DNA from 2 places in the Cohnella cellulosilytica genome. Region 1 is predicted to be linked to the other one. Evidence: a T-box and tRNA genes for the amino acid it is inferred to sense, from the RefSeq annotation. Region 1 holds a T-box; the other holds one or more tRNA genes.

Evidence for each region. The T-box of region 1 lies ahead of ileS (isoleucine--tRNA ligase). A T-box ahead of a tRNA ligase gene usually reads a tRNA of that ligase, here a tRNA-Ile.
Region 2: it encodes a tRNA-Ile, which carries the amino acid that the T-box ahead of ileS (isoleucine--tRNA ligase) is inferred to sense. The anticodon was not compared.

The regions. Positions count from the first base shown of each region.
Region 1 is NZ_JBHMDN010000079.1:151,265-166,700, reverse strand. It holds gene ACFFT4_RS34010 (cell division protein FtsQ/DivIB) at 1-102, shown strand, start outside; gene ftsA (cell division protein FtsA) at 335-1,585, shown strand; gene ftsZ (cell division protein FtsZ) at 1,639-2,784, shown strand; gene spoIIGA (sigma-E processing peptidase SpoIIGA) at 3,083-4,045, shown strand; gene sigE (RNA polymerase sporulation sigma factor SigE) at 4,061-4,783, shown strand; gene sigG (RNA polymerase sporulation sigma factor SigG) at 4,879-5,661, shown strand; gene ACFFT4_RS33980 (transposase) at 6,648-7,571, opposite strand; gene ACFFT4_RS33975 (YlmC/YmxH family sporulation protein) at 8,266-8,544, shown strand; gene pgeF (peptidoglycan editing factor PgeF) at 8,720-9,535, shown strand; gene ACFFT4_RS33965 (YggS family pyridoxal phosphate-dependent enzyme) at 9,543-10,241, shown strand; gene ACFFT4_RS33960 (cell division protein SepF) at 10,244-10,702, shown strand; gene ACFFT4_RS33955 (YggT family protein) at 10,710-10,982, shown strand; gene ACFFT4_RS33950 (YlmH family RNA-binding protein) at 10,989-11,774, shown strand; gene ACFFT4_RS33945 (DivIVA domain-containing protein) at 11,858-12,343, shown strand; T-box leader at 12,399-12,657, shown strand; gene ileS (isoleucine--tRNA ligase) at 12,720-15,436, shown strand, end outside.
Region 2 is NZ_JBHMDN010000007.1:262,959-278,394, forward strand. It holds gene ACFFT4_RS04205 (restriction endonuclease subunit S) at 1-6, opposite strand, end outside; gene ACFFT4_RS04210 (class I SAM-dependent DNA methyltransferase) at 6-1,481, opposite strand; gene ACFFT4_RS04215 (type I restriction endonuclease subunit R) at 1,504-4,326, opposite strand; gene ACFFT4_RS04220 (hypothetical protein) at 4,597-4,764, opposite strand; partial or broken gene ACFFT4_RS04225 (RtcB family protein) at 4,861-6,086, opposite strand; gene ACFFT4_RS04230 (metallophosphoesterase) at 6,104-8,689, opposite strand; gene ACFFT4_RS04235 (methyltransferase domain-containing protein) at 8,693-9,958, opposite strand; gene ACFFT4_RS04240 (nucleotidyltransferase domain-containing protein) at 9,995-10,780, opposite strand; gene ACFFT4_RS04245 (DIP1984 family protein) at 11,052-11,513, opposite strand; gene ACFFT4_RS04250 (ribonuclease H-like YkuK family protein) at 11,607-12,203, opposite strand; tRNA gene ACFFT4_RS04255 (tRNA-Trp) at 12,253-12,326, opposite strand; tRNA gene ACFFT4_RS04260 (tRNA-Asn) at 12,328-12,403, opposite strand; tRNA gene ACFFT4_RS04265 (tRNA-Ile) at 12,405-12,480, opposite strand; tRNA gene ACFFT4_RS04270 (tRNA-Asp) at 12,484-12,558, opposite strand; tRNA gene ACFFT4_RS04275 (tRNA-Glu) at 12,562-12,639, opposite strand; tRNA gene ACFFT4_RS04280 (tRNA-Pro) at 12,646-12,723, opposite strand; tRNA gene ACFFT4_RS04285 (tRNA-Lys) at 12,809-12,884, opposite strand; tRNA gene ACFFT4_RS04290 (tRNA-Gln) at 12,897-12,970, opposite strand; tRNA gene ACFFT4_RS04295 (tRNA-His) at 12,975-13,049, opposite strand; partial or broken gene ACFFT4_RS04300 (WYL domain-containing protein) at 14,042-14,713, shown strand; gene ACFFT4_RS04305 (helix-turn-helix domain-containing protein) at 14,905-15,078, shown strand; gene ACFFT4_RS04310 (hypothetical protein) at 15,073-15,436, opposite strand, start outside.

The DNA of each region.
Region 1 (15,436 bases):
GCTTATTTGAGCGATATCGTGCAAAATCGCGAACCCGGAAAGATAACGATGTTGGATGTGGACTATTATTCGCCGTATTCGACGGAAATTGTTGCCGAGTAAGCCGGGAAGGCCGATAAACTTAAGGAAAAGGACTCTACTCAATCGGCGAAAAGAATGCTAGAATTTCATTTATGGGCAAAAGCGGGATCCGTTAGAAATGCCGGATTCGGCCGTGCCGAGCAAACTAAAAAAATTGTTGAAAAAAGAGGGAAAATCTCGCGGATGTGGAATATGTAGAGGAAGCATCCCTTGTTCGCAGCTATTTTCATCGATCTACGGGAGGTGCCACCGGTTGAGCAACAATGACCTCATCGTCAGCCTGGACATCGGAACTTCGAAAATCCGGGTGATTATCGGGGAGATCAGCAACGGGGCCATTAACATCATTGGCGTTGGTTCCGCCGATTCGGACGGAATCCGTAAAGGCGCCATTGTCGATATTGACCAAACCGTTCAATCCATCCGCAACGCCGTCGACCACGCCGAGCGCATGGTCGGAATAGGAATCGGCGAAGTTTACGTCGGGATTACCGGCAATCATATCGCATTGCAGAGCAATCACGGAGTCGTTGCCGTCTCCAATGAAGACAGGGAAATCGGCGAGGAAGATATCGAGCGTGTTTTGCAAGCGGCCAAAGTGGTTGCCCTGCCGCCCGAACGAGAAATCATCGGGCTGGTTCCGAAGCAATTTTTGGTAGACGGACTTTCCGGCATTCAGGACCCGAGAGGCATGATCGGGGTCCGTTTGGAAGTCGAATGCACGATCATTACCGGAACGAAAGCGGCAATTCATAACCTGATGAGATGCGTCGAGAAGGCAGGATTGAAAATATCCGGTCTGATCTTGATGTCGCTGGCTTCGGGGATGATGGCGTTAACCAAGGACGAAAAGCAGATGGGGACCGTTCTCGCGGATATCGGCGCGGGATCTACGACTCTGGCGATTTTCGAAGGAGGAAGCCTTGCTGCCGTTTCTACGCTGCCGATAGGCGGCGACTATGTGACCAGCGACATCTGCTACGGACTTAAGACCCAGACGGAGCATGCCGAGAAAATCAAACTAAAGTATGGGTGCGCTCGTATTGAAGACGCGGCCGAGGATCAGAAGTTCAAGGTGATGAGAGTCGGGAGCAACATGGAGAAGGAATTTTCCCAGTTCGATCTGGCCAACATCATCGAACCTCGCATGCAGGAGATTTTCCAGATGATCCGCCAAGAAGTGAAACGTCTCGGCTACCACGACAAGATTAACGGTTACGTACTGACAGGCGGTTCGGTGTCTCTGCCCAGCGTACTTCCGCTGGCCCAGTTCGAGCTGGAATCGAATGTCAGAATCGCGGTACCGGATTACATCGGCGTCAGGGATCCTTCCTTCAGCAGCGGCGTCGGCATGATTCAGTATGTCACCAAATATGTTCGAACGCGCGGCGGAGTCGGACCCAAGCGCGCTCCGAAAGCCAAAGCGGCGGGCGGCGGCGCGACGACGGAATCCAAGCCTGGCATTGTTGAATGGTTCAAAAACATGTTCAAGGAATTTATTTAAGCCGCCGCTTACGAGAGAACCATTCAAGCGAAGCAAGGAGGAGTTAATTAATTATGTTGGAGTTTGATTTTGAAATGGAACCACTTGCGAAAATCAAGGTCATCGGGGTCGGTGGCGGCGGCAGCAACGCTGTAAACCGGATGATCGAGAACGGCGTGAAAGGCGTCGAGTTTGTTACGGTGAATACGGACGCTCAGGCATTAAACCTGACCAAGTCCGAACAGAAGCTTCAGATCGGGGACAAGCTGACTCGCGGCCTCGGCGCAGGCGCGAACCCTGAGGTCGGCAAGAAAGCGGCCGAGGAATCCCGCGAATTCATTACCAATTCGCTGCGTTCGGCGGATATGGTGTTCGTAACGGCAGGAATGGGCGGCGGCACCGGTACCGGCGCGGCTCCGGTCATTGCCGAGCTGGCCAAGGAAAGCGGCGCGCTGACGGTAGGCGTCGTTACCCGTCCGTTCACGTTCGAGGGCCGCAAACGGTCGATGCAGGCCGAGATGGGCATCGAAGCTTTGAAAGAGAAAGTCGACACGCTGATCGTGATTCCTAACGACCGGCTGCTCGAGATCGTAGACAAGAAGACGCCGATGCTGGAAGCTTTCCGCGAAGCGGATAACGTTCTTCGTCAAGCGGTTCAAGGCATTTCCGACTTGATCGCCGTTCCCGGCTTGATCAACTTGGACTTCGCGGACGTGAAGACGATCATGTCCGAGCGCGGCTCCGCGCTCATGGGCATCGGACAAGCGGCCGGAGAGAACCGTGCGATGGAAGCGGCTCGCAAGGCGATTATGAGCCCGCTGCTGGAGACGTCCATCGAAGGCGCTCGCGGCGTCATCATGAACATTACCGGCGGCTCCAACCTTAGCTTGTACGAAGTCAACGAAGCGGCCGAGATCGTTATCGCCGCTTCCGATCCGGAAGTCAATATGATTTTCGGCGCGATGATCGACGATAGTCTGAAAGACGAGATTAAAGTTACCGTTATCGCGACAGGCTTCGAGCATAAAGGACCTACGCGTCGTCCGGTGAGTCCTTCGGCGGCAATGCCTCAAGGCCAGGCGCAGCCGGACCCGGTTGCCAGCCAGGGCAGCGAGGCGCGTCAGACGAACAATCTGCGTCCTTTCGGCAACCAAAATTTGTCGAGCGATCAATTGGACATCCCGGCTTTCTTGAGGAATCGTCCTCGCGGAGACCGTTAATTTTCGTTTCGATTGGCTTGGAATCAAAGCTCCCGTTCCACTTCATGTGGACGGGAGCTCTTTTTTCGCCAACGATTCAGAAAGTATAAAATCCGCTATCCTTTTCCGAATCGTCTCCGACATAAGCGTCTTCGCCGTCCTAAGGATGCCGAAGGCGTTTTTGCTTAACTCGACAAAAAAAGGTACGAAGGGCTGGCAAGATTAGACAGACACCGAATTTGAAAGCGATTATACTGGGTTCATCCATCCCGGCCTGCATGCTGGCGATGTTCCGGGCGATGAAGGATGGGGGCTCCGTATGACCGTATATGTGGATCTCGTATTTCTGACCAACTTGGCCGTGGACGGAGCCGTGCTGATGGCGACCGCCAAGGCGCGCCGCATCATGCCGTCTCGTCCGCGCCTGTTCGCGGCCGCGGTTGTCGGAGCGGCGTACGCAGCGTTGATGTTTTGGGCTCATATCCCTTACATGTATTCCTTCGGAGCCAAAGTATTCGTCTCAGTCGCTATGGTGCTGCTCTCGTTCGGTTATGGCGGTCCGCTGCGTTTCCTTCGCAACTTCGCCGCATTTTACGTAGTCAATTTCGCTACTCTTGGCGGAGTAATCGGACTGTCTTTTTTGCTGCGGAGCGCCAGTTCACCATGGGGCGCAATGACGTTTACGCCGGATGGCGGATTGATTTTGGAATGGCAAATGCAGCTTGGACTATTTATCCTCACATTCCTATTGTCCATCTGGATGTTTCGCAGCGCCTCTGAGACGGACCGCAAGCGACAGCAGCTCGACCAACTGGTGTGGGAGACGGAAATCCGTATTGACGAGGAGAGCTGGACGATCCGGGCGCTGCTCGACACGGGCAACCGGCTGTACGATCCGCTTACGCGCATCCCCGTTATGGTCATGGATGCCGACGTATGGAAAGAACGGCTGCCGACAGGCTGGAGCGAGCGGTTGAAGCAGGAGCCTCCGGATAAGCTCATCTCGGAGCTCGATGCCCATGCTTCCGAGGCATACGCATGGGGCGGCAGACTCCGGCTAGTACCGTACCGTGCCGTGAACGGATCCAGCAAGCTCATGTTGGCCGTCAAGCCGGACCTGGTTCTGTTATATCGGGACGGACATCCCCCTCTTCAAGTAAACCGGGTACTCATTGGTTTAGATGGAGGCACTTTGTCATCCGAAGGAACTTATCGCGCCATCGTCCATCCGGACATGGTTCAGGCCGACCCCGTATCGTCGGCTCCATCTCAACCTGCGTGACAGGAGGTAGCAGAAATGTTCGTAAACTTGAAGCTGAGGACGCAATTGTCGATTTATCGCCTGTTGTTCCGGTTCGGTTGGAAGAGCGAGGAAGTGTATTACATCGGCGGCAGCGAAGCTTTGCCGCCCCCGCTCAGCCGCGAAGAAGAGGAGTATTTGCTGGAGAGGCTTTCGACGGGCGACGCCGCTATTCGGGCCATGCTGATCGAACGGAATTTGCGGCTGGTCGTCTATATCGCCCGCAAGTTCGAGAACACCGGCATCCATATCGAGGATTTGGTCTCGATTGGCGCGATCGGACTGATCAAGGCGGTCAATACGTTCGATCCGGAAAAAAAGATCAAGCTGGCCACCTACGCCTCAAGATGCATTGAAAATGAAATCCTGATGTACTTGAGGAGAAACAGCAAGACGAGAACCGAAGTCTCCTTCGACGAGCCGCTGAACATCGATTGGGACGGAAACGAGCTTCTGTTATCCGACGTGCTCGGTACCGAGAACGACACGATCTACCGCAACATCGAGGAGCAGGTAGACCGCAAGCTGCTGCACAAGGCGCTCGACAAGCTGAGCGAGAGAGAGCGGACGATCATGGAGCTTCGCTTCGGTCTGGCGGACGGAGAGGAGAAGACGCAGAAGGACGTGGCCGATTTGCTGGGCATCTCGCAATCGTACATTTCCCGGCTGGAAAAGCGCATTATAAAGCGTCTTCGTAAGGAATTCAACAAGATGGTTTAGAAATTGTAAGAAAATTCGGGGTTCTTGTCCATGGGAATAAAAACCCCCTTCCCGGAGATACTTTACATTAATGCTGCTCCCCGGGAGGAATTGCCTTGACCCGTAACAAAGTGGAGATTTGTGGAGTGGACACCTCAAAGCTGCCCGTTCTCACCAATGCCGAAATGAGGGAACTATTTCTCGCTCTACAGACCCGTGGAGAGATTTCCGCCAGGGAAAAATTAGTGAATGGCAATTTGCGGTTGGTCCTCAGCGTCATTCAGCGGTTTAACAACCGCGGGGAATTCGTAGACGACCTGTTCCAGGTCGGATGCATCGGATTAATGAAGGCAATCGACAATTTCGATTTAGGCCAGAATGTCCGGTTTTCCACTTATGCGGTCCCGATGATCATCGGGGAAATACGCCGCTATCTGAGGGACAACAACCCGATTCGCGTATCCCGAAGCCTGCGGGACATCGCCTACAAGGCGCTGCAGGTTAGAGATCAATTGACGAATCAGCATTCCAGGGAACCGACCATTCTGGAAATCTCGGAAGTATTGAACGTTCCGAAGGAAGACATCGTTTTTGCCTTGGACGCTATTCAGGATCCTGTATCCTTATTCGAGCCGATCTATCATGACGGAGGCGATCCGATCTTCGTGATGGACCAGATCAGCGACGAACGCAACAAGGACATCCAATGGATCGAAGAGATCGCTCTGCGCGAAGCGATGAGAAAGCTGAACGATCGCGAAAAAATGATCTTGTCCATGAGGTTCTTCGAAGGCAAAACGCAAATGGAAGTCGCCGACGAAATCGGCATCTCGCAAGCCCAGGTTTCCCGTCTCGAGAAGTCGGCCATCCAACAAATGCAAAAACACGTCAAAACGTAACTTGCCACTCCAGATCAAAAGGGAGAGGAGAGCGCCTCGCATCGAGCTGCTCTCCTCTCTTTTTGTCCCTTGCTTCACTTCACTCCGCTTACCTCGTCCACCGCACTCTACCACATCCTCCACCGTACCGCATTCCGCCGTACTGCACACTCCACCGTACTGCACTCAACCGCACCACACTCCATCGCACTCCACCTCATCCTACTCCGCACAGCTCCTCCGCCATATTCCGCTGTTTTCTCCCTTATAGCCATTATCCCGTCCCTTCAGGATGCTCCCTCCTACATCTCCGCAGCTTCTCTCCCGTCCGGCACCTCCTCCGGTCCTCAGTCCAGATTTTCTTTGCTGGCCAAATCCCCTTCCATTTTCACCCATATTATGTTTGGCATATGCCCATCCTCGCTCTTATAGCCATTATCCCCCTAGCTCAGAACTAACTCAGAAAATCGTTATTGCATCATTATTGCCCCTTTATAAACTTGGCGTACTACTCAATAACCAGTCATAGAGATACTAAATAACCAGGCATAGACACAGTCAATAGCTAGGCATAGGCATACTCAATAACTAGACAGGCTGAACAAATGCGATTCAGTCGGATAACCTGTCAAACAGGAACATTAGGTATAAGGACGGAGCGGGAACTATTTAGGTATAAGTACAGAACGGGAACAAAAGGTGCAAGAAGCTAAACGACGAGTCCGGAGGTTGGTACAGAGACGAGCAAGAAATCAATGCGTCTGGATGCGGACAGAATAATAGGAGCGAGTATCGAAAGGTCTAGGATAACTTACTCGTTATTGCGAAAACGGTCAGGTGATCAGAAAACATTTTGCCGGAGATGCGTTGAAGCAACCTGAACAGAACAAAGCTTTCATGGAACAATAGAATTTTTCGGGATCGTCTGAAGACATAAATGGACGACGAGGTCGAGTGTGTAGAATGGATAACAGTGTCGCATGCAATGGCATAGACATTGAGAGAAATTAGCATGCTTCTTTCAGCAGTTTAGAATAGGTGCTTTTGTGGATGGCGGAGTGGTCGACACGGCTTATCAAATCTGGATAGGTCACTACGAGAGAAGAGACGCTCCATTGAAGCAGACGATGAAATGGGCTGGAGGATCTCTCGCGATTGTTCAACCCAAAGCAAAACTGATCCAGGTAAGACTGCAAATGCTTAGGACCAATCCCGTTAAACATATAGTTAATCCAATTGCCTGCTTGCTGGCACAGCTGTATAAGCGGGCGATAGCGATCGGGGCTGTATTCCAAAATAACGGCAGAAATAATTGTGGCTTCTGGGGCGACATAGCGTTCGATGAAATCGCGCTTGCCTCCATTGGTAATCCGATCGTGGATCAGATAGTCGTCCGGGACATGCTTGATTTTTACATGAGAGAAAAGTTCCTTGTCATCCATCGAAACGCCGGCCAGTAAAGGCTGCTTTTGAGGATGACGGAACACGGTTGGATTGTGAGGTTTACCGTAGGCGCCGCTGTTGATTCGTACGATTCCGTCGAGAAGTTCACCAGCATCGGAAGCGGACATGGCATGACGGATTTTGTGGCAGATGAGCCAAGCCGTTTTATAAGTTGTTCCCATGACTTCCGCGAGCCGGGAGGCGCTGATACCGCGCGGCCGGGCGTGAAGAAAAATAGCCTGGAACCACAATCGTAAGGGCGTTCGGCTGCCCTCCATAATGGTCCCGACGATGAGAGAAGTTTGCGAGCGACAGGAGCGGCATTCGTATAGCGGAAGCCGGCGGGAATGAATTTCGTAGCAGTGAGGATGGGCACATTTCGGACAACGAAATCCTTGGGGCCAGCGCGCTGAAAATAAGGCATCAATGCAGATTTGCTCGTCATTGAACTCGTCGCAAAATTGCTCAAAGGATAGGTTGCTTGTCAATGTCTCTCACCTCCATACAGAACATTTGTTCTTATTTAAGAATATACTATTTTTTCTATTTTTGCAAGTGGGAGATGCCCTTTTTTTATTGCGCGCACATGTGTCCATTCCTGAATGAAGGGGATAGTAGAAGGAAGTGGAGGCGTGGATCGGGGCTGATGTGGAAGGGCACGATGTAAAAACAAGCAAATATAGAAAATGGAACAGCATATAAAACGGAGCAGCATAAAAACGGAACGTCATATAAGCAAATCGTTATATAAATTAATCAGCATATAAATGGAGCGATTTATAAAACGGAGTAAAAACGGAGCAAAAACATTTAAGCGAAACTGTTCGCAAACTGAGCCGAAGGGATAATGGTCATAAGGAGAAAAATGGGTATCCGAAAGGAGCGGAGAAAATGAGTCTTTTGGACTATGCAGTAGGGATGAGAAAAGACATTCTGAGGGAAGGGGATAATGGCTATAAGGAGGAAAAAGCGGGGAGGGGGGATTTCTCAATAAGTCTCCTGAGCCGAGGGGATAAAGAGCTGTATGCGGTGTGAGGTCGCAGAATGGGAGGGACCGGTGGATAACGACGGCTGGGTAAATATCATGGTGGATAAAAGAGGGGCATCGTACATTTTTCTTAGACGGATCATATATTTAATAGCAGGGTAACAATGCCCGGTCGGACGGGGGGACGTGAACGGATGAAAATATCGGATTTTCAGACGAAGGACGTAATCAACATCGTCGACGGGAAGAAGCTGGGGCAGGTCAGCGATCTGGAGCTTGATTTGCGGCAGGGGCGCATCGATTCGATCGTGGTTCCCACCTCTACGAGGCTGTTCGGGATGTTCGGCGGGGGCAACGACGTGGTCATACCTTGGCGGAATATCGTGAAGATCGGGACCGATGTCGTGTTGGTTCGTTTGGACGACGCGAAGGTGTACCGGCTGGAGGATGGGGATGCGCACTCGGGAAGGTAGGAAGGGATGCGCACTCAGGCAGATAGGATGAGGATGCGCGCTTGGGAAGACGGGACGGGGATGCGCCAAGGAGGCTGGGGCGAGGATGCGCACTCGGGAAGATCGCGTGCCGGAGGGCGCGCTTTCTTCCGCTTGCGACGCGGCTATGGTACACTTGGAGTCGGAGGTGCGATAGTTGGAGCCTTATGTATTGCGCGAGGAGAAGGAGGCGGATCGTCCTTCTTCGCTGTTCATACTGCAGTCCTGGTGCGGAACGGACGGATTGACCGCCGGATTTACGACGAGACACGCGGGGAATGTCGCCTTGCACGTAGGCGACGAGCCGGATCACGTCGTCTCGAACCGGGAAGCGGTGACCGGCCTTCTGGGATGGGAATTCGCGGCTTTCACTTGCGCGGAGCAGGTGCATGGGAGCGACGTGCGCGTCGTCGCGGCGAAGGATGCCGGGCGGGGACGCGCAAGCCGGGAGACGGCTTTCGCCGACACGGACGCGATGATTACGAACGAGCCGGACGTTTTGCTTGCGATGTTTTACGCCGATTGCGTCCCGCTTTATTTTTATGATCCGGTGACGGGGTCGTTAGGACTGGCCCACGCGGGCTGGAAGGGGACCGTGGCCGAAATTGCGGTCAAAACGGTGGAAAAGATGCGCGAGGTTTACGGAGCGCTGCCGGAAAATATGCGGGCGGCGATTGGGCCGTCGATCGGCGGCTGCTGCTACGAGGTGGATGAATCCGTGCTTAGGCATGTGCGGCCGTTGGCGAATTTGTCGACGGAAGAAGTCGTCAAACCGAACGAATTTGGCGATCGGGCGCAGCTAAACTTGAAACATTTGAACCGACAACTTATGATAAAAGCAGGAATTATGCCGAGCCGCATCGAAATGTCTTCATGGTGTACAAGCTGCCGTACGGATTTGTTGTTTTCCCACCGGAAGGAACGGGGAGCGACGGGCCGGATGATGAGCTGGTTGGGCAAGAAATCGAGGTGATCGTTTCGTGGCATTGGAAAGCCGACTGCGAGACGTGGAGAACCGGCTGGAGCTGGCTTGCTCAAGGAGCGGCAGGCGCCGCGAGGATGTGCGGATTATCGCGGTCACCAAATACGTGTCGACCGCCGCGGCGGAAGCCGTCGTGCGGCAAGGTGTGACTCATATCGGAGAAAACCGCTGGCCCGACGCGAAGGCAAAATGGGAGGCGCTCCAGGGGCAAGCCGTTTTTCATTACATAGGTTCCCTGCAGACGAACAAAGCGAAAGACGTGGTCGGAAAGTTCGCTTACATTCATTCGCTGGATCGCGAATCGCTTGCCGAGGCGATCCAGAAGCGGGCGCAAGCGCTGGAGCTGTCCGTTCCTTGTCTGCTGCAGGTGAATGTTTCCGGAGAGCAGTCCAAGCACGGACTCGAGCCGGAGGCGGTCCGCCCTTTTCTGGAGAAGTTGAGGAAGTTCGACCGGATCAAGCCGATCGGCCTGATGACGATGGCTCCTCACTATAGCGATCCCGAGGAGACGAGGCCGGTGTTCCGGGCGCTGAAACAGCTTAAGGAAGAATTGAACGCATCTTCCGTATCGGACGAGCCGTTAACGGAGCTGTCGATGGGCATGTCCAACGATTTCGAAGTGGCCGTGGAGGAAGGCGCGACTTGGGTGCGCTTGGGAACGGTGCTCGTCGGGAAAGAAGAATTCAAGGAGGGATAGGAATGGGCGTTATGAATCGGTTCCTTAATTATTTGGGGCTGCAGGAAGAGCAGGAGCTGGAAGAAGCGGACCGCGAGCGTCTGGCCGATAACGAGGAACAAGAAATTGAAACTCCCGCGTTCGAAACGCGTAAACATTCAAGTAAGAACAACGTCGTGAGCATTCACTCCCAGAAGGCCGCTCGCGTCGTTCTCACGGAACCGCGTTCCTACGACGAAGCGCAGGAAATCGCCGATCACCTGAAGTCTCGCCGTTCGGTTGTCATCAACCTGCAGCGCGTCAGAAGAGACCAGGCGATCCGGATCGTCGATTTTCTGAGCGGCACCGTATACGCCCTGGGCGGCCACATCTCCAAACTGGGATCGGACATTTTCCTCTGCACGCCGGATTCGGTGGAAGTGTCGGGAACGATTACGGAAATGCTGTCCGAGGAATCCGCCGACTATCCCAAAATGAGGTGACACCAGGTTGGAGCAAATAGAATATTACATTAGCATTCTGTACCGCATCTACTCTTACATGATCATCATTTACGTGCTCATGTCTTGGCTTCCGGCGGTGAGGGAGAGCTTTGTCGGCGAGCTTCTCGGCAAATTGGTGGAACCGTATCTAAAGCCTTTCCGGAGGCTGATTCCCCCGATCGGCGGCATGCTGGATATCTCCCCGATCATTGCTTACTTCGCGCTCGGTTTCGTCGCGCAAGGCTTGATCGCCGTGCTGAGATTTCTGTTCGGAGCGTAGCCGTCCATGTCGGATAACCGTATTTACGAGCATTTTCATCCGGATGAAAAAGCATTCGTGGATCGCGCCTGGGAGTGGGTCGAAAGAGCCGCCGAACGTCACGAGACGAAGCGGACGGACTTTCTCGATCCGCGTCAGGCGCATATTTTGTTTACGCTGGCGAACCGAGAGCCGGACGCCCAGGTTCGGCTGGACGGGGGAAGCCCTTTAGCCGAGAGGAAGCGGGCGCTGATCGCCCCCGATTACCGTCAACTGGACGGCGAGGATATGGGGATCGCGGTGCTGGATATCGCTTCCGACGATCGCAAAATTTCCGAGCTGGATCACGGGGATTATTTGGGCGCATTGCTCGGTCTGGGCATCAAACGGGACAAAATCGGCGATCTTCACGTCAGCGATACGGGCTGCCATGCCTTGATCGCGGAAGAGATCGGAGATTTTCTCGTCGGGCATATGAAGCAGGCCCACCGGGTGGACGTGAGCGTGTCCGTGCGGCCGCTCTCCGAGTTGCGCGAAATCGCGGTCGAGCTCGAAGAGCAGGTGCTGTCCGTCGCTTCGATGCGGCTTGATGGAATCGCGAGCGACGTTTTTCGGCTGAGCCGGACGAAGATTATGGCTCCGATCAAGGCGGGAAGATGCCGCGTGAGCTGGAAGCCGGTGGAGGATCCCTCGCATCCGCTCAAAGCTGGAGACGTCGTATCGATGAAGGGTTTCGGCCGATTTAAGGTGATCGACGTGGAAGGCGTGTCGAAAAGCGGCAGAATCCGGGTGCGCATCGGGAAATTTGTGTAGCAGCGCAGAAGGAATTTTTCAGCTTTCGTCGAATTGATGTTGTGAACAGGTTGCTTGGAAATCAGGACCGAGGAGGTGCACCGATGCCACTGACCCCATTGGATATTCATAACAAAGAATTCGCCCGCCGCCTTCGCGGTTACGACGAAGATCAGGTCAACGAGTTTCTCGATCAGATTATCAAGGATTACGAAGCGATGATCCGCGAGAACAAGGAATTGCAAAATATGGTCGCCGCTTCTCAAGATAAGTTGGGACATTTCTCCAACATTGAGGAGACGCTGAGCAAAACGATCATCGTTGCGCAGGAAGCGGCGGACGAGTTGAAGAACAACGCCAAGAAGGAAGCCCATCTGATCGTGAAGGAAGCGGAGAAGAACGCCGATCGCATCATTAACGACGCGTTGGCCAAATCCCGCAAAATCGCGCTGGAAGTCGAAGAGCTGAAGAAGCAGGCGACGATCTATCGCGCGAGGTTCCGGGCGTTGATCGAATCGCAGATGGAACTGCTGTCCCAGGACGGCTGGGATTCGCTCGAAGGACGCGAGCCTCGGGGAATCGAAGCCTAAACGGTTTGACAAAAGCTTCTCGGGAAAGTATAACAAGGATATACGATTTATCGCAGCAATGTCGAAGACGGGAACGAGTACGCGCAACACCCGAGCTCAGAGAGTTGGCGGCCGGTGCGAGCCAACGCGAGGGATGCGCCGAATATCCTCCCCGAGATGCCTGCCTAAAGCCGCGCCTGCCATGTTTGACGCAGCGGCGGTCAGTAAGCGAGGCCGGAAAGTCCGCCGTTACCGGATGCTGAGTTGCCGCCGCTGCGGATTTTGCGCAAGCGAGCGGAACAAGGGTGGTACCGCGAGTTCGACTCGTCCCTTTTTTGGGGCGGGTCTTTTTGTTTTTGCCGCAGCAGCAATGAAGCAATCGAAAGGATGAACTCTCATGCAAAGAGTCGACGTCAAGGAGAAAGCCAGAGCCCGTGAACGGCGCGTTCTGGAGCAGTGGAAAAAGGAGGATACGTTCCGCCGCTCGATCGATAATCGGGAGGGGAAGCCGAACTTCGTCTTTTACGAAGGCCCGCCTACGGCGAACGGCAAGCCGCATATCGGTCATGTGCTCGGACGGGTTATTAAGGACTTCGTCAGCCGCTATAAAACGATGGCGGGCTACCGCGTTATCCGCAAAGCCGGCTGGGACACGCACGGCTTGCCGGTCGAGCTGGGCGTGGAGAAGCAGCTCGGCATCTCCGGCAAGCAGGAGATCGAGAAGTACGGCGTGGAGCCGTTCATCATCAAGTGCAAGGAGAGCGTGTTCGAATACGAGCGCCAATGGCGCGAGCTGACCGAGGCGATCGCGTATTGGACCGATCTGGACGATCCGTATATCACGCTCGACAACAACTATATCCAGAGCGTATGGCACATTTTGGCCACGATTCATGATAAAGGGCTGCTGTACCGCGGCCATCGCGTCAGCCCGTACTGTCCGTGCTGTCAGACGACGCTCAGCTCGCACGAGGTCGCCCAGGGCTACGAGGACGTCAAGGATTTGACGGCGACGGCGAAGTTCAAGCTGCAGGAGAACGGCGATTACGTGCTCGCCTGGACGACGACGCCTTGGACGCTGCCGGCGAACGTGGCGCTGGCCGTGCACCCGGAGCTCGACTACGTGCGGGCGAAGATGAACGGCGAAGTGTACGTCGTGGCCGCGGCGCTCGCCGACAAGGTGTTGAAGGGCGAATACGAGACGCTGGGTACGATGAAGGGGAGAGAGCTCGTCGGATTGACGTACGAGCCGTTGTTTCCTTACGTTAAGGTCAACAACGCTTATCGCATCATCGACGCCGAATACGTCTCCGACGCAAGCGGTACGGGCATCGTCCACATTGCGCCGGCGCACGGCGAGGACGATTACCGGGTAGCCCGCCAGCACGGCATTCCGATGCTGATGGTCGTCAACAACGAGGGCAAATATATCGCGGAAGTGACGGATTTGGCCGGCCGCTTCGTCAAAGACTGCGACGTCGACATCGTCAAGATGCTGTCGGAGCGCGGGCTGCTGTTCCACAAGGAAAGGATGGAGCACAGCTATCCGTTCTGCTGGCGCTGCAAAACGCCGCTGCTCTATTACGCGACGGAGAGCTGGTTCATCAAGACGACCGCGGTCAAGGATCAACTGATCGAGAACAACAAGCAGATTCAGTGGTATCCGGAGCACCTGAGAGACGGCCGCTTCGGCAAGTTTCTGGAAGACCTGGTCGACTGGAACATTAGCCGGAACCGTTACTGGGGTACCCCGCTTAACGTGTGGACGTGCGAAAGCTGCGGCAAGGAGAAAGCGCCGCACAGCATTGCCGAGCTTCGCGCACTGGCGATCGAAGACGTGCCGGAGACGATTGAGCTGCACAAGCCGTATGTGGACGACATTCATCTGCGCTGCGAATGCGGCGGCAGGATGAACCGCGCGTCCGAGGTGATCGACGTCTGGTTCGACAGCGGCTCGATGCCGTTCGCGCAATATTTTCACCCCTACGGGGACGAGGAGAAGTTCCGGGAGCAGTATCCGGCGGACTTCATCTGCGAAGGGATCGACCAGACGCGCGGCTGGTTTTTCAGCTTGCTGGCGGTATCGACGCTATACAACGGCCAGGTGCCGTACAAGTCGGTGATCTCGACCGGGCACGTGCTCGACGAGAACGGCCAGAAGATGAGCAAGTCCAAGGGCAACGTCATCGATCCTTGGGAAATCATCGACGAATTCGGCACGGACGCGTTCCGTTGGTCGCTGCTGGCGGACAGCGCGCCGTGGAACAGCAAGAGATTTTCCAGGAGCATCGTGGGCGAAGCGAAGTCCAAGGTTGTGGATACGCTCGTGAACACGCACGCTTTCTACGCGCTGTATGCTTCCATCGACGGCTACAAGCCTGCGGAGCACGCGAAGGTCAAGCTGGACAACAAGCTGGACCGCTGGATTCTTTCGAGGCTGAACACGCTGATCGCGGAAGTCGTGGAAGATTTGGATGCCAACGACTTCCTCAACCCGGCGAAGGCGATCGAGACGTTCGTCGACGAGCTGTCGAACTGGTACGTGCGGCGCTCTCGCGACCGGTTCTGGGGCAGCGGCTTGACCGAGACGAAGCTGGCGGCGTACCAGACGCTGGGCGAGGTGCTGCTGACGCTGTCCAAGCTGATCGCGCCGTATACGCCGTTCGTAGCCGAGGATATTTACGGCAATCTGGGCGGAAAAGGCAGCGTGCATCTGGCCGACTATCCGCAGGCGGATACGGCGGCGATCGACGCGGAGCTGGAGCGGGAGATGGGCGCGGTGAGAGCTATCGTGGAGCTGGCTCGGAACGTCCGCAACGAGACGGGCCTGAAGACGCGTCAGCCGCTGTCCGAGCTGCTCGTGTCGCTGAGCGAAAGCTTCGACCTGGCGGGCTACGAGGAGATCGTGCAGGACGAGATCAATGTCAAGCGGATTACGATCGTCAGCGACGACGGAGGCTTCGTCAACTTTAATCTGAAGCTGAATCTGAAGGTCGCGGGCAAGAAATACGGCAAAAACGTCGGGCCGATCCAGGCGGCGTTCAAGACGATGTCGAGCGACGTGACGCGCGGCGTGGTCCAAGCGGGCAAGTACGAGTTCGTATCGCCCGACGG
Region 2 (15,436 bases), on a different contig from region 1:
ATTCATTATTCATCAACCTCGCCGATTAGTTCTTCCAATTTCCCGACAGCCGTTACGATTGCCGTCGACTTCTCTTTGATCAAATCCAGAAGCTCAACAAGCGTGTAATCGTCAGTATCGTCGCCAGATTTGATCCACGTGATGTCAAGGCTTGTCTTATCGCGGGCAATGATCTCATCATATGTGAATTTGCGCCATCTACCATCCGGGTTTTCCATGCTGTAGGTTTCTTTGCGGACATGACGGTTTTCAGGATGATAACACCGCACAAAGTCTTCAAGGTCGCTCTCTTTCAGTGGGTTCTTCTTCAGAGTAAAATGAACTTTAGTACGGAAATCGTAAATCCACACCTCTTTTGTCTGATGGGTAGGGTTGGCTACTTTGTTTTCGAAGAAAATGACATTTGCTTTTACACCTTGCGCATAAAAAATACCTGTCGGCAAACGCAAAATGGTGTGCAGATCCGTAGTTTCAAGCAGTTTTTTACGGACGGTTTCACCTGCGCCTCCCTCAAACAAAACATTATCAGGAACGACAACTGCTGCCGTTCCGTTCGTCTTCAACAGCGTATGTATATGCTGAACGAAGTTCAGTTGTTTATTGGAACTCGTCGCCCAGAAATCTTGTCGATTGTACACAAGCTCATCTTGTTCTTGCTCGCCCTGTTCGTTCGTAAAAGTCATTGCCGATTTTTTCCCGAAAGGCGGATTGGTTAGTATATAGTCAAACCTGTCACCGGAGTCGGAAAGAAGCGAGTCAACACGGTAAATCGGTGGCACGCCGTCAAAGTCGCTAATATTGTGTAAAAACAGGTTCATTAGACAGAGTCGATAGGTACTCTGGACAATTTCCCATCCTTTAAACGTATGAAATTTCAAAAACTCTTTTTGGTCACGATCAAGCCGGAAATTCTGCTCAAGATACGACTTCACCGCAAGCAGAAACCCTCCGCTCCCGCAACAAGGGTCGGCAACCGTTCTTCCCGGTTGGGGTATGACGCATTTCACCATTGTATTAATGAGCGCGCGTGGAGTGAAGTATTGCCCGGCCCCACTTTTGGTATCTTCCGCTATTTTTTGCAAAAGTCCTTCATAAATATCACCCTTGACATCGCTCGACATGGACGACCAGTTTTCAGCGTCCACCATGCTTATGATTTTGGCAAGCTGCGCGGGATTTGAAACTTTGTTCTGGGATCCTGTGTAAATCTGTTGCAATGTACCAGACTGCCGTGCGAGCGTCTCTAGGACATATTGATAATGCCGAAAAAGCTCATCACCGCTTTTTGTTTTCAATGTATCCCATCCACAGTCTTGAGGAATGCCGATCTTGCGGTTGTAAGGCGGTTTCGAATACTCGTCCGCCATTTTGATAAACAAAAGATAGGTTAACTGTTCAAGATAGTCGCTTTTGCCAATGCCATCGTCCCGAAGAGCGTTTGCCATTGACCATATCTTTTGACCAATATTTGAATCTGCCATTTACTTTTTTTCCTCCGGTTCATTACGCCACAAGCGCATAGTTCATTTCGTTGAGTATACTTTCGTATTCGTTGCCGAAAAGCTGATAAAACCGACCCAGACCGCCCTTGCTGTCAAACGGCGTGAAATCAAGGTCATCTGCCGTAATTTGCATGGACGTAGCAATATGATCTCGGACCATTCGCAACCATTCCGTTTGCTCTTCTGTGAACTGTCCATGCCCCTTGTTTTTATTCCAAATCCAGGACTGGAACCGGACATTCACATCAGAGGAAAATAAGCTGAGCTCTGATGTCTGCCCCAACTCGAACCGAATGAGCGAGATGATATCCGCAAGCTGGTTCACGACATTCTTTTCCTTTACCTTGTCCGAGTGGCGAGTTGCATATGCCGTCCACAGTTTTTCGGTGGTCAGATAGTACGGCGCTTTTTGAAGTGTGTCGTAAAGTTCTTTGACCATCTTGAGCGTCAAAGGACGGTGTTTGTAACTCTGGCTGTAGATGATCTCCAGAGCTTCAATACTGCTTCTATTGTCTTCAATGAACTGTGAAAAGATATCGATGACTTTCCCGGCTTTTTCGGCGCGTTCAGAATCCCAGCCGCTGAATGTTATTTGGTCGATATTGACGTTGTCTACTACCTGATCATGACTCTTACGGACATTTTCAATGTGATTCCGAATCTTAGAATTATGGAAAGGCACCGAAGCGGCAGTGGCCATCTGTCCGCTTGTTTTAGCGAACTGTTCGTCCGTAGCATCTTCGTTTTCGAAGAGATTATATTTTTTACGTGCGATCTGCGACACAACATCCTCATCAAAAGCATTAAGTAGAGTTTCAGCGATCGCTTTAGGTGAAATGGTGCTTTCGTGAAAGGGAACGGTAATGCCTCCATCTATCTGCGTCCCTAGAGTGATGCCTTCTTCATCACACAAAGATATGAATTTTTGCTTCTCGGATTCCGTCATTACTTTATCTAGCTTTATCAACCGACTGGCAAGGGATGTCAGTGTATCTTCATCACGTGCTCCCATAGCCACGCTCATCATCAAGTCTTTTAGCGATACTGTTGGTTTTCTCTCCAATTGGCGAGAGGCTGTTTTCTGCGATTTGGTAACCCCTACAGCATCCACAATAACGTAACCAAGCTTCCTTTGCGTCGCGGATGGCGAAACACGACGCAGATTCTCGTAATCAAGCGTCCGTGTTGCTCGCCCAAGCATTTGCTCAAAGTAGTTTTTACTACGCACGTCCCGCATGAAAATTAAACACTCAATCGGCTTCACGTCAGTACCTGTTGCTATCATGTCAACCGTAACAGCGATTCTTGGATAAAAGTCGTTACGGAAAGCATTCAATACACTTTTCGGGTCTTCTGTAGCGGCATAGGTAATTTTTTTACAAAACTCGTTGCCCTCACCGAATTCCTCGCGAATGATATTGATGATGTCCTCAGCGTGACTGTCCGTCTTTGCGAATACAAGTGTTTTTGGGATTTCCTGACGCGTAGGGAACATCTCCGTAAGCACTGTGCTTTTAAACGACCGGATAATGCTGCGTATTTGCGACGGATTGACAACATCCTTGTCCAATTGCGATGGTCTGTAATTCAAATCTTCGTCAAGCTGTTCCCAACGTTTCTTACGTGAAAGACGATCTCTCTTTTCAACCGTTTGACGAAGAATAATGCCACCATTATTACCAATTTGAGTTTCAATCAAATATGTTCCTTCGCGACCAACGTTGACATCGTCCAGGACCGCCTGCTCGTGCGTATACTCGCTGACAATGTTTTGCTTGAAAAAGCCGAACGTTCTCTGATCCGGCGTTGCCGTAAGACCAACGAGGAATGCATCAAAATAATCAAGTACCTGCTGCCATACGTTGTATATGGAGCGATGGCACTCGTCAATGATGATAATGTCAAAAAACTCAGGAGGGTACTTGGGATTATAAGTGACCTCCCGTGGACGACTCGTAATTGTCTGTTCATTCAAAGATGTTTCCTCTGCGGACTCATCTATCTCCTCACCGCGCAAAATGGAGTACATCCGTTGAATGGTACTGATGCAGACTTTCGTGTCATTTGGAATGTAGGATGAATTCAACCGGCGTACATTGTAAAGTTCGGAAAACAATCTGCCATCGTCTGATGGTTTATAACTGAGAAATTCTCCTTCTGCTTGTTCTCCAAGATTTTTGGTGTCCACTAAAAAAAGAATACGCTTCGCTTTTGCGTGCTTCAGCAAGCGATAACACGAAGTAATCGCCGTGTAGGTCTTTCCTGCGCCTGTTGCCATTTGAATGAGCGCACGCGGCCTATTATCAGAGAATGACCTCTCGAGATTCAAGATCGCATTAACCTGACAATCACGGAATCCTTGTGTATCAAAGAGCGGAAAGGTTTTCATTCGGTTGCGCAAAGTCTCCGTATCCTTGCTCCATTCGAGCAAGGTTTCCGGACGATGGAAAGAAAACACCGACCTTGAACGAGCCTTGTCATCATGGAGATCACAAAAATTCGTCAATATGCCCGTAGACTCATAGATAAACCGAATATCGGGAATTGTCGACATATACTTCAATCCGCTTTTGGCGTACCTTATTGATTGTTCAGCAGCGGTTGCAAGAGAAACACCTTTATCCTCAGCTTTTGCTTCCACTACACCGACCGGGCTGCCATCGACAAACAGCAAATAATCGACAGGGCCGCTGTTAGTAGGAAACTCTCGAACAGCAATGCCGACAGCTGCTAAGCGGTTGAATTCCTTCATGTCCTGCAGTACATAACCGGATTCGGTTAGCATCTTATCGATGTTCAAGCGAGCCTTTGTCTCAGGAGTCACAGGTGTCCCTCCATATTCTGATAGAAAAAAACTATCGGAAGTTAAACTGCAAAAAAATATGCCTTAGCAAGCCCTCTTTCTTGCTAAAACTCTTTCAACAGCAGGGGTTCCGCTCATTTTTCCATAACAAGTTGTTTCGACACAAAAACCGCAATCCCTGCCGGAACATGTATTCCAATAGAAAGCACAGATAGACATACAAACTTTCATTCTGTGAGCTCTGCTATCTTTTCAAGCGATCCATCAAAACCTGCAATAATCAGGAGAACATCAGTAAGGCTCGCTGCCGCTGCCTTTGCACTCTCCGAACAGAAGCGTATCGTCTTCCGACCGACACAACAGGGGGAAGCTGTTCTTCTTCACGAGATCGCGGCCATTCTTGCTTGCAGCAGCATTTAGAGCCAAGCTGTCTACATGCGCTTCCGTTATCGATATCATGAGAACCCCCACAAATACAAGTATTTTACAAAGTTAATATTCTGCGCTAAAACGAAAAACACCTTCTTCGCTGTCGTGAAGAAGGTGTTCCGCTTGTTAATCTTTATACGGATCGAACTCATCCGCCCCCGCCATACACACGCCGATAGGCTTCAGTACATGCAACACGTCAATCGTCTCCGAGTGCGCGTCCAGCACCTCCTGCAGTTTGCGGTAGACGAACGGACTTTCATCCGTTCCGGCTCCGCGCAGCTCGACGCCGTAATTGCGGACGGCTTGCAGCATTTGCTCGGGAGCGATTTGTCCGCCGGTGCGGGTGCGGGTTTTCCAGTTCATCTTGCCGGCGGCTTGCGTTCGGCTCATGATCCGACCGGCTCCGTGAACGGTGCTGTAGAACGAGTCGCGGTTCTCGTCCGTATCCTTGCCCCGCACGATGACTGAAATATCGCCCATGCTGCCGCCGATGAACCCGACTTGCCCCGGGGCCGAAGGCGTTGCGCCTTTGCGGACGACGATCGTATCCTTGCCCCCGTGCGACTCCAACCACGCATAGTTGTGATGGTTATGCACTTCGAAATCCGCCGCAGCGCCGATCATCGACAGCACCTGTGCGATGACGTAGTCCCGCCCGGCATACGCATAGCGGCCCGCGAGTTTCATTGCACGGAAATACATATCGCCTAGCTCGCTGTCCAGATCGAGCAGCACAGGCGGCTGATCCATCTTCTCGCCAGGCGCATTCGCCAGAAAATCGCCGCCGCCAAGTTGATGAACCCGCTGGCTGTCTTGTGGCCGAAGCCCCGACTGCCAAAATGGTTCCCCACCCACAGCCGTCCGGTTCCCGCCTCTTCGAACAGGTCGACAAAGTGATTTCCGCTGCCGACCGTTCCGAGCTGATCGCGGGCCAACGCCTTCAGCTTGTCATGCTCCTGACGCCCGACCGCAGCATAGACGCTCCAGTCCTCCGGATCGTCGAACAACTCATGGTCAACCTTCTCGCTGTTCACACGTCCCACGCCAAAAGAAACTTTACGCGCAATTTGATCCATAATCGCGGACAGCCGCGTCTGAATGTCCGCCGCCATCACGTTCGTTCGCACCGCTTTGTTGCCGCACGCAATGTCGTAACCGACGCCCGAAGGCGAAATTTGTCCATCGTATGCCACTACGCCGCCAATCGGTTGGCTGTAGCCTTTGTGGTGATCGGCCATCAGCAGCGTCTGCACCACATTCCCGTGCTCTGCGCACGTTATGGCTTGAGACAGCGCGCCCGGGTCGGGTTTGCCCCAGACGCGCACGCCGTTTATTGCTTGGTATGCCATTGTTATCTCTGCCTTTCTTACAATCTGGGGTCAATCTCTTTTTCCTTGGCGACCTCAAACAGCAAATTCGCCGCGATTTGCTTGTAGGGTTCATTGTCCGGCGTGATGTCGTTCAGCTTCACCGCCAGCATTTGCCCGCCCAACCGATGCTCGTTCAGGGAAGTACGTAGTTTGGAAGCCGTATTTTTTTGCTTCATCAGCTTGCCGTACTTGTGCGGGAACTTATAGTCATACCCGTAAATAATCGACAAATAGCCGGGATTGCGCACCTTCAGGTAGGGCGCCACGCCTCTTTTCTCCTGCTCCGGCTTAATGACGATGCCCTCCATCCCGTTCTCCACCGTTAGCCTGGAGAAGAAGCGCTCCGCTCTCTCGTAAGCGTCCGATTCCTGCAGATCGAGCGCCAAATATTCATCATCCGTCAGAAAACGATACATATCCGACGTCCTGCCCTCTGGCATTCGTTCTTCGCCGTCCGCTAGCACTTCTTTCAGGATTGCGAAAGGTTTGTAGGCAAGCTCCGCTTCCCCAGCGTACAGTTCCAGTTGGCGCTTGTACACGCGATAGGCTTCGTCGTGCTGATCAAGCGAAACGCTCGCTTCGCGAATCTCCCGCACATATTTATAGTTCTGGTACAGATGAGCCCCGTATTTGTCGCCAAGCGCCGCCTTGGACAGATGATGCTGGTCTTTCTCGAATCCGCTGGCCTCGACGTCCTGAGCAAGCTTGCCGAATGCTTCCTCGAACCCGTGCTGCCGTAAAAAATGAAGCTCTGTCTCCAGCGCCTTGCCGATTGGCCGGAACTGTCTCTCAATGAGCCCGTCTCCAAGCGCTTTCCAAGGCAGTAGTTCTCCATCGAGCAGGAGCAGCTCGATTTCCCGCTCCGCCATATATGTTCCGAACCGTTGATGCAGTTGTTCGTAGACGGGCGTCATATCAACGGCTTGCACTTTATAGCCGTTGCGGCTAACCGCGTAACACTGAGCGATCTCCCGATGCAAGTATACGTTGCACCGCGACCCCATGTACTTCGGCTGCAGCACCACTTCGGTTACGCCGCGATCCGCGAAGTAATCGAGCCCCATGCGCAGCGACTCCAACTCTCCCGCAACCGTGTCTTTATCCGCCGGAGACATCGTCCCCGAAATAAAGTTGATCCGGTTCCGCGAGCAGTAATGCAGCCTGCGGACCGCCTCGTCATCAAGCTCCTGCAGAGACACTTTCTTCTCTTCACGGAACAGGATCGGCAATTCCTCTTGCACGGCCAACGTTTGCGACTTGTGACTTTTGAAAAATGGCCTGGATGAAATACGCACAGAAGTCAGCACGTTGCCGTGCGCGCTCCCTGTGTCGAGATGGATTTTGTTTTTGATCCGAAACGCCTGCTTGGCCGCAACATGCCCGAACAGATGGTAAGGATGATTGCCGACAGCCTCTTGCCGCAGAAAACCAAGCTGCTCCTCAAAGGAAGCTTCGCGATCAAGCCTAAAGTTGCGTTGGTGGCGGGCCGAATTTACATCCAGTTTGCCAATGTACTTATTGCGGCAAGGCGCATGCGTAACATAGAAGGAAGGTCCGTTAATGCCAATCAAGCGATAGAATGGCTTTGACTGTTCGACCAACTGCGCGAACTTCTCGAACAGTGCCGGATCGCTCTCCAGCACCTGCGTCGAATCAAAATACGTCCGCAGCAGTTCCGGATCTGCTCCGGCAATTTCACCCTTCACATACTTGTAGACGAAGTTCTCATGATTGCCGAGTACAAACAGAAAATGCTCCCGGTGCTCATACAAAAACTCGACGATTTCACGCGTCTGCTTCCCCTTGTCGATCCAGTCTCCGACCAGAACGATTTTCGTATCCCGCACTCTATCGGTCGCGTACAGTTTCCCTTCATTCATCCGGTAACCGTAGTCGCGGAGCAATCCCTGAAGCTCGCGGACGCATTCGTGTACGTCGCCAACCACAATGTAGTCTTGTCCTTGCGGAAGCACAGCAGCCAAGTAATCGCCCCAATTTTCTACCGTCACCCGATAATCCGGATTTGCCGTTCTATCCGCCGGAGAGTAGAAATTCTTGGCCCGTACCTTATGAATTTTGCCGTATCCCTCGCGGGACAACACGGGCAGAACATCCTTCCGCAGCCTGTTCAGATGGCCAGAGATCAATTTCTTCGACCGCTCCGAAGCATAATAATCATCACGCTGGCGGTAATCGAACAGAATAACCTCCACATTGTAGTTGTTCTCCTGCGCGATTTCGCGTACCTTACTGCGGAAATCTTCCGCAAGTCCGATCGTGTCCACGACAACAAATTCGGCATTAAGCGGAAAAGAAGTCACAAGCTTCAGTCTCTCAAACAACAGTTGAAACGTATGCGAGCTCGCCTCCAGCATCACCTGATCGTACTTATCGTAATCATAGCCCAGCAGCTCTTGGCGGATGCCGTCCGAAGACAAATATTGCACGTTCGTGCGCAGTCCCCGCGATGAATCCGCAAGCCGAAGCTGCGGGATCAACACTTCCTTGGCAAAAGTCGATTTGCCGCATTCCGTTGCCCCAACGAGCATGAACACGGTGTGTACTCGCGTTACAATCTCCATTCGCTATTCCTCCTTCCCCCGAACGATTACGCCTTGCGTCGTATGAATACCGTCAACGCAATCGCCTATAGTCACAAACTCATAAGTCACGCTAATCCCACGAACCATGTCCGCGAACCATTGCTGGAACGCCTCCTGACCCATCTCCCATTTGTGATCTTCATGCCGGAATCCGTCCAGTTCATAGTAACGGTTGAAGTCGGCATTCGGCGTCGTCACGATTAACCGGTCGAAATCCACCTGACTACAAATCTGACGAATAAGCGCCGCTGCGGCATCCGTATCCATATGTTCAATGACTTCCGTCAAAATCACGTCGACCTTTTCCTCGTTGTAGAACTCCAGAAAATGATCGAGCGAACGGAAAGTCGCGATATTATCAATCTGCCTCGCTGCCGCTTTTCTCGCAACAACCCCGAGCAGTTCCTCGTTGACATCAACCGCGTAATACGTACTTTCGATTTTGCCGGCGAACGGAATCGCGTAAAATCCTTCCCCGCACCCGACATCCACAATCGGCTTATTGAACGGAAGCACGCCAGAGATAAAATGGCGCCGCTGCATCGCCGTACCGCCATACTCAAGCGCTATCTCGTAACGGCTCGTTTGCTCGATGTCCGCCTTGTACTTTTTATACCTTTCCCGGGTAGACAGGAAGTTTCTCGCGAACAGGCTTCGGATGTAGAACGGCGCGTCGATTACATTCAAACTCCGGATGTATTTGTCGAGAATAGCGTCCGAAATATCGATGTGCTCGTCGCCGAACATCGATAGAAACAGGCATAGCACACTCACGACATGCAGCAGATGGTACAAGCTTTTCTGCGTAGTGACCGTCAGAGAATAGCTCTTGTGCGCCTGATGCTCCAAAGCAAATGTATACTCTTTCATATGCTTTTCGAAAAAATCGATATAACGAACCCGTTCGACATGCACCATATTGATGAAAAAAGAATGCTCGTACCCCGACTCGTCCCGATCGTCCTGTACCTTGAACGGCGCGGAGAAAAACTCATTGATCGCATTCAACGGGAACAGCGGCGTGTTGTAGCGGGAGACGTTCAAATATTCGAAACTCTCGTCTTCACGCTGTTTATAGGAAATATCATTATCCGCATCCTTGAAGTAAACATTAAAGGTAGCATCGTCCGAGTACCAACCGTACGCCATCCCTTGACGGACGGGACGAAGCTGCATGCCGGTACCCGGATTTTTCTTGATCAGAAACGTAAACTTCGGATTCGCGGACCTTACCTGTACAATAGCCAACGGAATCTTCCTCTCGCAAAATCGTCTGCACGGAGATCACGATCCCCATACTTCCTGCAAAGCCGACCGAAACAAGGCGTCCAGACGGCCGTCCAGCCTGCCATCCGTAGACTTCATCTCGGCGGCTCTTTTCTCCAGTTCCTGAAGCCGCTCCTCCAAATAATCGTTGATTGGGTTCAGCCTCGGCTCATAGTCCAGTTCCTCGCCCGACTTCTTCCGGACAAGCAACCGCTGCACGGTCTGCCAAAACGCACCATCCTTTGGAACGAGGCGTTCAACCAGAACGTCGAACTCCATCGGAGGCATTTCACCGTACCTCTCAATCCACTCACAAGCAAGGACAGGGCGCAGCACATAAAAATACTTCTTGATCCGAACCTGATCTCCCTGCAAGTACATCCGATAGTTGCCTCGTGCCATATTTAAGTAGTGGTACATGCAAGACTTGGGCGAAAAGGTCAGCGGAGAGCTCTCACGTAGTTGATCCGTCACGCTATACTTCTCGGCATACCTGATCGGCGATTGCAGCCACTCGAGCAGCGGCGGGTTCGATTTGCGATACAGGTTCAACGCTTTGCGCAAATCCCAACCGCTGATATCAAGCTTGTCGCTGATCGGGCGCTCGATGACATCCCGTTTATCGAAGATGGACAAATACCATTCCGGCTGCCGGATATAAATGAACCGTACATCGTAATCGCTGTCCTGCGACGGGAACCCCCAAGCTCGGCTGCCCGATTCGCAGGCGTACAGGATATGGACCTGCTCCTCGCTCTCCAGGCGGTCCAACTGTTCGGTTATGACTTCTTGCATAGCTTTCATTACACGCCTCACCCCTATGTAGAACAAACAGCTCTTATACACGCTAACGATAGCTGCAAAATCCCCTTCCCCACCCTCACCCATTCCAGCAAATCAGCACGCGGTCGTCACATTACGCGATACACATTACTTCCATGCTCAGGCGCATTCTTGTTACATTACTGGGCTCGTCGGTCATTGCTTTAGACATGGCCCCGCGTCTAATCAAGGAGGTCCAACTTATCCGTTGGCGGATTGTGCTCGCCTTTGCTGTACTGGGTTACCTTCGCAGCTACTCCTCGATTAAATCTGTTTGCCAATTGGACTCCTGGATGCGGAAATCAAACTCCCGATAGGTTTTGGACAGCTCATCTACCTGGGCTTGAATCCGAGCCACATCCACCGTGCGTTGGAATTTCACTTCAGAACGACTGAATCTGTCCTGCTTAATGGAGGCGTGCTCAAGCAAATCGCTTAAAAGCTTCCGATGCTGCATCAACTGATCCCGCTCGGCCAACGCATCCGAAATGCTCCACGCGTTATTAAACGGCGTCAACGCATTCGTTTTATTGATTTTTCGAATCCATGCCGTCTGTTCGTTCAGCGTCTGTTCCAGTTCGGCAATGAGCACGTTAGGATCCTCCGCCGGCGCTTCGCCTTCCTGAACCTTTACAACTCTTTCCAGTCTTTGCCTCAACTGCGCGATTTTCTTTTGGGCGTCCGCTCTGCGAACGAGCGCTTCTGCCAATTTCATTTCTTTTTCCCCTCTCGTATAGGTGCTTTGTGATTCTATCTTCGCTTATTACAAGTGAATTGAACATGGCGGAAGTATGACGACGGAGAAATTTTATCCCAATGCCGCAGTCGAAACTGTAACAGGGGATACGCGGTAAGGCGTCTTCGTAAAACGGTTCGATACAGCCGAAGCCACAATCGCCTCCGGTTTCACTCTGGCCGACAATCCCATCGCTTCGATTCTTCCGACCATATCCGCCACGAACGCCGACGTCCGGTTGCGTTTGGCATCCGTCCCCGCATCGATATCGATGAACAGCTGCAGCTCCGCACCATGGTACACATGCGGCAGGACGATGTCCTCCAGCAAAGCTCTTTTCGCAGCATCAAAGTACATCGCGATTTCCTGGCTGAACGTCGTCTCCAGACTGAGTTTCTCCTGCAGCGATACGATCTCCCGCGGGATGATAACCTGACGATAGCAGAACCATGCACCGCGTCCGGGACGAAGGATCACAACGGATGTGATGAACTTCGTATGACCGGCAAACACCTGGGCGTCCGTTCCGATAACCAGTTGATAAGTCGCGCGCGGATCGCTTTCCATGAAACGCTGAATGCGACTGAACACCTCGTCCAGCACTAACTCTTTCTCAGAAACGTTGCGGAATACTTTTTCGTGAATCGTAGGAAATTGTCGTCTTTTCATGAGTGTCACCTTTAACGCAAGGTTGGCTTCTTCCTTTCATTGTGGAGTTTGGCAAGGGCAGCAGGAGTCGAACCCGCATTGTCGGTTTTGGAAGCCGCTATTCTACCGTTGAAATATGCCCTCATGGCAGGGTTGGCAGGGCTCGAACCTGCGACGACCTGATTAACAGTCAGGCGCTCTACCGTCTGAGCTACAACCCTATGGTAGGGACAGCCGGAATCGAACCGGCGACCTCTCGAATATCAGTCGAGTGTTCTGCCTTCTGAACTATGTCCCTATATGGCGGTCCCAAGGAGGATTGAACTCCTGCCCTCCGCGCTGACAACGCGGCGTTCTCCCACTGAACTATGAGACCATTTGGAGGCGTGGACGGGGCTCGAACCCGCAAATCCGGACTTGAAAGGCCCGTGTGTTACACCATTTTCACCACCACGCCAAATGATGGTCGGAACGGCAGGATTCGAACCTGCGACCTCTTGCTTCCAAGGCAAGCGCTCCAGCCAAACTGAGCTACATCCCGATGGCGGATAGGAGCGGGTATTCCCCGCGATCTGTCGGCCGCCACAAGCGGCAGCCTATTTGATTCGCCCATCCATGTGAAGTTTTGGTGGGTCCAGAAGGGCTCGAACCTTCGGCCGACCGCTTAAAAGGCGGTTGCTCTGCCAACTGAGCTATGGACCCGTATACGAAAAGTGGATGCCCGGGCAGGAATCGAACCTGCGATCGATGATTCAAAGTCATCTGCCTTGCCGCTTAGCTACCGGACAATAATGGGGAGACCAACCAGACTCGAACTGGTACTTGCGGAGTCACAATCCGCCGCGTTTGCCCTTTCGCCATGGCCTCCAAAATAAAAAGCTATCTGTTCCGCCCCCTCCCCTGCCATCGGCAGAGAATGGAGAATCCGGATTTCAGATAGCTCGACTCACGTATGAGGGTACACCTTACCCGATGGGTAAAGATCATCCTGCCCGCTCTTTAGGCGGGCCGTCCCTCAGTTGTATGAATCGGCTATCCAAGACAATCGTCTCCGGCTTATGATCCTGACGCTGCCATTCCTGTGCATCCCTGTGTAGATTGTTTTTCATCACTTTCACCTCGCTTTCGTTCGACCGCAGTACGGCCGTTATTTTCACTACGATATGTACTTTGCAGGGGACTAAAAAAGACCCCTGTCGCCTGAGATCCTTCCCTACAGCGAATTTAGCCATAGAAAAAGACCGCTTAGCTTCAGCAGTCTTTACAAGAACGCTTATGTAAGATCAATACGAACGGCGTCAGGCTGTGGAAAACAACCGACGAACCGAAACGGATCTGCGTCTGTAAAGAATGCCCGTATGAGATTGGATGTAGAAGTCATGCGAATCGTTTCTCTCTTGCTGTTCGCTCTTAATCGGATAATCGCTGCAAGCTATTTCATTTTTCCAATCGTATCGATTCATCTCATGCATGCTCCTGTACTCCTTTCTCAAGCTGAATGTATTGCTGGTAATCCTAACATCTCACGTTTAACCATGTCAACCATAAATTTCAATTCCAATCACGGAGGAAAAGGTTTTGGAAAGGCTTTGCACGCTGCCCTCACAACTCGTATGAAGGAAGCAGATTGGATTCGAACCAATTTTACGCCACCGAAGTATCCCTTCCAGGCGCCTCTGCGATTGCGTGAATCCGATCACCTTGCGGCCTCGTCTTCACAACCTGATTATCGCCGGTAGAGTAGCCCGCGAACAGGGCGAAAGTATGGCGATAGATAAAAATTTTTCCATTTCCCCCAGCTTACGAGCTTGATACAATTAACAGCATAACGTAACTTGATACAGGCTGGAGGAACGCAAGTGGCTCGGGAAAGCTTCGATAAAGAGATCCAATTCCTTCGTATGCTGGCGCTAGCCGGCGGCGCATACAGCAGGCAGCAGTTCGCCGATCGTCTGGGCATCTCCGTCCATACCTATGACAAAACGCTCAGGTATCTCAAGGACATGCTCGGTACCCTTCAACAGGGACTCCCACAGGAACAAGGAATCGAGCTATCCGAAGGATTCCGTTACAACTATTACGAGTCCGCCGATCCGCTGCTTCTTTTCCTGTTCCGCGCCAAGTCGCTGAAGGAAACGGAAAGCGTCCGGCTTACTTTGCTATTGACCGCGCTTCAGTCTCAAGAACTGACAGCCAAAAACTTGCAGGATATGTGCAGTGAGCAGATGCCGATCGACTTTCCTATCCCTGACGAAAAAACGGTTCGCGGCGATCTGAAATATTTGGAGGAAGTCGGGGTCATCGTCCGTTTGGGTGGGGGACGCCCTTACCGGTACAAAGCTGCCAATGACTTGATTGACCAGCTTTCTAACGACGAGTTGCTGGATCTTTTCGATTATGTCGACGTTATTTCCAACATACAGGTCCCGTCCGTTCAAGGCTACCTGCTCCGGGCCACCTTGAAGAAAGCGCTACTGAAGCGGGGCTTTGATGCGGACGCAGCGGAAACTCATCGCTATGTAATTCAATATAACTTCATTGCTTGCAGCCACTATAAGATACAGGTATAATGAAATTATTAATTTATGTGGGCCTAGTCATGCGACAGATGGACCCTTACGAGCGCACAAGTAAGAGCACAATTCAGCAACGGCTGAGTTGTGCTTTTTTATTGTTTCGCATGCTGTTGCTGGCATGACACTTTGTTAGGGGGCTTATCATGATGGAAAAAACACTACTCACCGTAGACGAAGCAAGAAGTATTCTGAGGGTCGGACGAAACGTGATGTATGATTTGACGAAGAACGGGTTGCCTCATATCAAGGTTGGGAAACAGATTCGTATCCCTCGAGAAGCCTTGTACAATTGGATTAAATCGCAGACAACGTTATCATAGCTGCCTTTGAACTATTTCACTTGTTTGAAGGCTTGAAATAATGTTTTTTGAGACATTGATTATATCTTCGTTTTCTTGAAAGTGACCTTTAAAATTATTCCTAAATACTGATTTGATACAGTTTGATAGAAGTATGTAGTCCAATCTCTTTAAATTCCTAATAATAAATATCGATATTTTCCTGACTTCTCCATCGTACTCATCGTCAGGACAATCCATGGCTAATAATCGCATTGGATCCCATAAATCAATTTGTTGTTTGACTGTCAGTATTATAGGTGCGGGATCAAAATCTAAGGAATTCAGAAACTGTTTTTCCTTTGTTATATTTCTCTTCACTCTATAAAATAAAATATCA